3 regions of the Synechococcus sp. RC10A2 genome follow, and region 3 is predicted to be linked to each of the others. Evidence: predicted binding sites of a transcription regulator. Region 3 holds the regulator's gene; each other region holds the start of a gene.
What was found. The regulator NtcA, encoded in region 3, controls nitrogen genes in cyanobacteria. The targets are predictions, from matches to a motif close to GTANCNNNNGNTAC.
Positions count from the first base shown of each region.

Region 1: a site for NtcA is predicted at 909-922, ahead of NW848_RS00870 (circularly permuted type 2 ATP-grasp protein). Genes of this name have one in related genera too.
Region 2: a site for NtcA is predicted at 929-942, ahead of urtA (urea ABC transporter substrate-binding protein). Genes of this name have one in related genera too.

Region 1 covers NZ_JANSHP010000007.1:6,350-8,549, forward strand. The annotation lists gene NW848_RS00870 (circularly permuted type 2 ATP-grasp protein) at 1-837, opposite strand, end outside; gene NW848_RS00875 (glycosyltransferase family 39 protein) at 1,015-2,200, opposite strand, start outside.
Region 2 covers NZ_JANSHP010000054.1:9,303-11,502, forward strand. The annotation lists gene NW848_RS07095 (S9 family peptidase) at 1-802, opposite strand, end outside; gene urtA (urea ABC transporter substrate-binding protein) at 1,199-2,200, shown strand, end outside.
Region 3 covers NZ_JANSHP010000029.1:74,079-76,278, forward strand. The annotation lists gene leuB (3-isopropylmalate dehydrogenase) at 1-896, shown strand, start outside; gene ntcA (global nitrogen regulator NtcA) at 1,012-1,686, opposite strand; gene NW848_RS03340 (M61 family metallopeptidase) at 1,953-2,200, shown strand, end outside.

The sequences.
Region 1 (2,200 bases), on a different contig from region 3:
GCGGCGGTAGATCACATCCACCCGCTGCAGCCCTTTGGTGGTGCGCATTTGCAAATAGCCATCGGCCACCACCAGATCCCGCCCTTCCACCAGCTCCACCCCCATCTGCTGGGCGAGGAAAGAATGCTCGAAGTAGGCGGAGTTGTAGATGCCGGGGGTGAGCACCACCACCGTTGGATTGGCTAGGTGCGGCACCAGGTTAAGCAGAGTATCCAACAAGTGGCTGGGGTAATCGTCCACCGGGCGGATCCCCATGGTGTTGAACAGGGAGGGAAAGGTGCTTTTCATCACCCGCCGATTTTCCAGCACATAAGAGATTCCCGACGGACAGCGCAGGTTATCTTCCAGCACGTACCAAGTTCCGTCCCGATCCCGCACCAGGTCGGTGCCGGTGACGTGGCACCAAATTCTCCCCGGTGGGTTGAGCCCCACACAGGGCCGCAGAAATCCCTTGGCCGTTTCGATCAGCTCGGCAGGGATCACCCCATCCTTAAGGATCTTCTGGTCGTGATAGACATCGTCGATGAACAGGTTGAGGGCGTGGATGCGCTGCTTGAGACCCTTCTCCAGCCGCTGCCACTCGGAAGCCGAGACGATGCGGGGAATGATGTCAAAGGGGAAAATTCGCTCCGTGCCCTGGCTATCGCCATAGACGTTGAAGGTCACCCCCATTTGAAAGAGGGCCGCCTGCGCCGCCGCTTGCCGCTGCTGCAGTTCCCCTTCTTCCAGAGAATGAATGCGCTCAATCAGCGGGATCGCCTCAGGACGGGGCTGGTTACGCCCCAAAAACAGCTCGTCGTAAAACCCCTCGCCCGGGTCGTAGGCATCACAACGCACGTCTGGGATCCCTGGAACGCTATCATCTTCTTCTACTTCTTCTACTGTTGGCGGCTCTGGATCTGCATAGTGTGCTTTCAGCTACTTTTAGCCTGGTAAAAAGAAAGGACTCCGTCCCGCTGACGCGAAAGGACTCCGTCCCGCGAACAGTGGGTTGGCCAAACCAGGGGGGGAGCTCTAGGGATCCGCCACCTCAAAGGCCCATAGCCCCCGCTCGGCAGGGATCCGATGCAACTGCCCCTTGGGAAAGCGCCGTTGCAGCTCTGCCCCCTGCTGATCCCATACCCACTCGTTCATGAACAGGGTAAACGGTGGCTCCAGCGCCTGGATGGGCAACACCTCAGGGGAAAACACCGCTACCTTTTGTTCCCGTCCGGCAAAAAATTGGATCCAACTTTGCCAATAGTGGGGTTCCCCCCAGCTGAAATAGGGGTAGGCAGTGCTAGCCGCCAGATAGAAGCGGTAGTCGGGATCCATTTGGCGAGCTGCCACATAGCGCCCGGTGGCCCCCACATCGTTGCCCTGGGTCCAGCCCTTGTGGACAAAATCCCCAAAAATGGCCAAGTTCCATCCCCCGATCAACAGGACCGCCCCCGCCATCGCCGCTGCCGGCAGCCAACCTCTTGCCCGGGATCCCCAACGTCCCAGGAGAGCAGCCAGCGCCTGGATCCCTTCCAGGGTTAGGTAGGCTACAAAGGGCAGGATCACCAGCAGGCGAGTGTAGTTGGGGGCTTTGGTGATGGCCAAGCTAAAGAGCAGGTAGAGAAACAGGAAGCTGCCCAGGCAGAGCCAGTCGTGGGGTTGGCTGCGCCCTTTGAGAAGGCGGTAGAGCCCGGATCCCAGCCCCAGCCAGATCAAGACCCCTGTCAGGGGATCTACAAAGGCATGGCCGTAGTTGGGATAGATATAGCCCCGGTCGTGCTGGCTGGGGTCGTTGAACATACTTAGGCCGTTGCGGATGTTGCGCCACACCGCCTCGGCTGGCGTAGCGGCATTCACCCACATCTGCTGCAGCGCCCGCCCTTCTGGGAAAAAGAGAAATTGCTGGCGGGCATACTCGGCGCTCACTGGCGGAGCAGTGGCAGTGGCCACCAGAATGGGCGCAGCCACCAGGAAAAACCCCAGCGCCGCCGGCACCGTCAGCTTGGCCAAAGTCCAGAAGGGGTTGGCCTGCTTGTTTTCTCCTTGCAGATCCTCCCGGCCCAGGAGCAGGTAGAGGCCGCCAAACAGCAACCCCAGCAAGATCACCACCCGCCCCGGCAGATAGCCGTAGAGGGAGAAACCCGCTGCCCCTCCCCCCAAATACAAAAGCAGGGGATTCTTTTCCCGCACGCCCTTTAAGATCAAGGCCAGGGCCGCACAC
Region 2 (2,200 bases), on a different contig from region 3:
ACTGCGGCTCTCCAAACTCCGCTTCCATAGGGCAGAGGGGAATGGGGCCCTGGGGATCCCAGCGATAGAGGTTCCACCAGCCGCTGCAATCGGAAACAAAGTAGAGATCCCCCTCCGGTGACCACTGGGGCTGGAAGATCGACTCGGCAGGGCCACCGGCCAGCTTTTGAGGTTCTCCCAAGCTGCCGTCAGGGTTCACCTCAGACCGCCACAGCTCTGTGCCGTCCCAGGGCATCTGGGGGTGATCCCAGGTCAGCCATACCAAGGTCTGGCCATCGGGGCTGAGGCGAGGGTTGGCATAGAAATTGTGCCCAGAGGCCAAAACGCGCTGGGATCCGCTTTCCAAGTCAATCGAGACAAGGCTGTTTTCCGGCTCTCCCTGGCGGCTGTGATCTTCCCGCACACAGAGGATGCGTCCACGCGCCCGATCCACCACCCCATCTGCATAGCGATAGGGGCCTGCTTCCGTCAGGGGCTGGGGATCTGAACCCGGCAGCAGGCGGTAGAGCCGTTGGTCAGCGAAGTTGCAAAAATACACTACCCCTGCCGACACCCAATAAGCTCCACCCCCATACTCATGCACTCGTGTCCGCACATTGAAAGGTGCCGGTGTCAGCTCCACCAGGATCCCGTCGGCAGAGCGCCGCATCAACACATTGCGCCCTTTTTCTTGCGGGCGGCCCTCCGTCCAGTAGAGATCCCCCTGATCCCAAACCATCTGTCCCAAGCGCAGGGATCCCGTCACCACCAGGTCAGCGGTAATCGGGGATCGCCAAGATCCATAGCCGGCCTGCTGCACCATAAGCTGTTAACTCTCAACTAATTCTCGACCCCAGAACCCCTATTATGCCGGCAGCAAGGGATCCCTGCCTTTGCCTACAGCCTGTGGGGAAAGGGAGCCGAGAACAGGCTCGGATTCTGGGAAAAGGTATCCCGCGATACAATTCTCTCCGGGCTGAATGGGTTTGATGGAACACGTTAAGGCAACAGGGATGCACAACGCTTTCTCGACTGCAGAATTAGCCTTTCCCCTGTTGACGTTGGGAAGGCATTCGGTGAAAGCCTCAGCCGACTGCAGTTGGGCAAATTTAACACATGGGCGAGGTGATGAGCTAAGTGCTTCCCTCTGTTGGCCGGGCTGCTGCAACAACTGGACTTCTTAATACCCTTTGCACTCACTTCGTTTCGGAGATCACCGATGGCTCTATCATTTAATCGTCGTCAAGTGCTGAAAATGGGCGCTCTGGCCGGAGCCGGGGCTGCCCTAGGGCCGCAGATCTGGGTGAAGCGATCCGTGCCCGCCTACGCCCAGGGAGAGACCATCCGCGTTGGCATTTTGCACTCCCTTAGCGGCACCATGGCCATTTCGGAAACCAGCGTGGTGGATGCGGAAAAGCTGGCCATCAAAGAGATCAATGCCGCCGGTGGGGTTTTGGGCAAGCAGATCGAGCCGATTATCGAGGATGGCGCTTCCGATTGGCCAACCTTTGCCGAGAAAGCCACCAAATTGATCGATGTGGACAAGGTGGCAACGGTATTCGGCTGCTGGACTTCGGCCAGTCGCAAAGCCGTGTTGCCGGTGTTTGAATCCAAGCAGCACCTGCTCTGGTATCCCGTGCAGTACGAAGGACAAGAGTGCTCCAAAAACATCTTCTACACCGGCGCTGCCCCCAACCAGCAGATCGAGCCTTCGGTGGAATGGCTGCTCAAGAACAAGGGCAAAGAGTTCTTCCTGGTGGGATCCGACTACGTGTTCCCCCGCACGGCCAACACCATCATCAAGGCCCAGTTGGAAGCCCTGGGGGGCAAGGTGGTGGGTGAAGACTATCTGCCTTTGGGCAGCACAGAAGTTACTCCCATCATCAGCAAGATCCGGGCCGCTCTTCCCAATGGCGGTGTGATCTACAACAGCTTGAACGGCGACAGCAACGTGGCCTTTTTCAAACAGTTGAAAGGGGCAGGGCTGGGGCCAGATCGCTATCCTACCATGTCCGTCAGCATTGCTGAAGAAGAGGTACAGGCCATCGGCCCCGAATTCTTGGAAGGGCACTTTGCCGCCTGGAACTACTTTATGACGGTGGATACGCCTGCCAACAAGAAGTTTGTGGAGGCTTTCAAGGCAGAATACGGCCAAAACCGCGTCACCAACGACCCGATGGAAGCCGCCTACATCATGGTTTACATCTGGAAGCAGGCAGTG
Region 3 (2,200 bases):
ACTTTAAGTACGACACCCTGCCGCGGGAGAAGCGCCCTGAGCGGGCTTTGTTGGGCTTGCGGGCGGGCCTGGGGCTGTTTGCCAACTTGCGCCCGGTGAAGATCTTTCCGCAACTGGTGCAGGCCTCTTCCCTCAAGCCGGAGGTGGTTGCCGGGATCGACCTGGTGGTGGTGCGGGAGCTCACCGGCGGCATCTACTTCGGCCAACCCAAAGGGATCTTCACAGATGCCAAGGGATCCCGGCGGGGTGTGAACACCATGGCCTACAGCGAGGCGGAGGTGGATCGCATTGCCCGTGTGGCTTTTGAACTGGCCCGCAAACGCCGGCGCAAGCTCTGCTCGGTGGATAAAGCCAATGTCCTGGAAGTGTCACAACTGTGGCGGGAGCGGGTTACCGCCATTGCGGCTGAGTACCCCGACGTGGAGCTGTCCCACCTGTACGTCGATAATGCTGCCATGCAGTTGGTGCGCTGGCCCAAGCAGTTTGACGTCATTCTCACGGAGAACCTCTTCGGGGATATCCTCTCCGACGAGGCGGCGATGCTGACCGGGTCCATCGGCATGTTGCCCTCTGCCTCTTTGGGATCCTCTGGCCCTGGGGTGTACGAACCCGTACACGGGTCAGCCCCGGATATTGCCGGACAAGACAAGGCCAACCCCATTGCCCAGGTGCTCTCCGGGGCAATGCTGCTGCGCTACTCCTTGGATCAGCCCCAGGCTGCCGACCGCATCGAACAGGCCGTCGAGGCGGTTTTGGCCCAGGGCTACCGCACTGCCGACATCTACTCTGAGGGGATGACCCTCGTCGGCTGTCGGGAAATGGGGGAAAAGATCTTGGCTGCTCTGGCCCAGCAGCAAGCCTCCCCCCAAGGATCGCTCTCAGCCCCTGGTGGTTGAGGGGAGGTTCCCTCGTCGCTGCCCTGCCCTGGTGGCACGGCTACTCCTCTCCCAGAGGGAGGGATTGTCCCGACTGGTAAATTCCTGGAAACGGCCCTAGGGGCAGCTTCTCCCCCTAGGCAAAGCGATGGCCAAGCTGCATTGGGTCGTGGACGGTGATCTTTTTCTTGTGGATGGAAATGTAGTTCTTCTTGCGCAGCTCCCCCAACAGACGAGTGATGGTGACGCGAGTGGAGCCGATCGCTTCCGCAATGGCCTGGTGGGATAGCTTGAGATCGATGGTGACTCCATTGGGGCCGGGCACCCCGAAGTCGCGGCAGAGGATCAGTAGAAAGCTGACCAGACGGGATCCCATGTCGCGGTGGGCCAGCGTCTCGATCATCATCTCCGTCTGCAAGATGCGGGAAGACAGGCTCCTGAGGAGCAACATGGAGAGCTCAGCGTTCTCCCGCAAGGATTTTTCCACCTGTTCGATGGGCAGAGAGAGCAGCTGGACGCGGGTAAAGGCCACCGCGTGATAGAAGCGGTCGGAGCGCTGCCCCGTGATGAAGGAGAGCACCCCAAAGATGCTGTTTTCCCGCAGGAGAGCGACGGTAATTTCTTCCCCCATTTCGTAGACCCGCGAGAGCTTGACAGCTCCTTTCACCAAAAAGTAAACCCGCTCCGCCGGATCCCCAGGAAAGAAGATGGTCTTACCGCGCTCAAACGTTTCGATAACCGGAGGATGGTGAGGCCCTCCCAACTGTTTGAAGGCTGCAACCAGAGATTTTTCTGCAATGGCCACTGCCATATTCTTCAACCTTTTAAGGTCAGTTTATCCCTTAGAATCAACCCAACAAGATCAGCCAGGAGTGCCGGGGTTGAGCTGCCCGCTATTGACCCAAGCCACCCTTGACTCAAAAATGACCTCGGCGGCAAGATTATCCTAAGCTAAAAGACTCTGCTTGGATATCTTTGTAGCAGGAGCTACATCTTTGAAGTCTTGTCTCCTGTCCAAGATATGCCTCTAGCGCACTGTTTTGGGACGGTGCAGGCGGGAGGTGCGAGGAAAGTTATATGGGGATCGCGCAGGGTGGGGTTGCCGCCCCTTCTCAGCTAAGCCGTCAGCATTTCACGGTGCGGATGCCGGAGCCGGCCAATCACCTTTTGGAGGTGGAACTACAGATCCAAGAGGTGGATCCAGAAGTACCTCTGCAACTGCGGCTGCCGGTGTGGACGCCGGGATCCTACCTGGTGCGGGAATATGCCCGCCATGTGCAAGAGTTTCAGGCAGCAACGGAGCAAGGGATCCCTTTGGCCTGGCG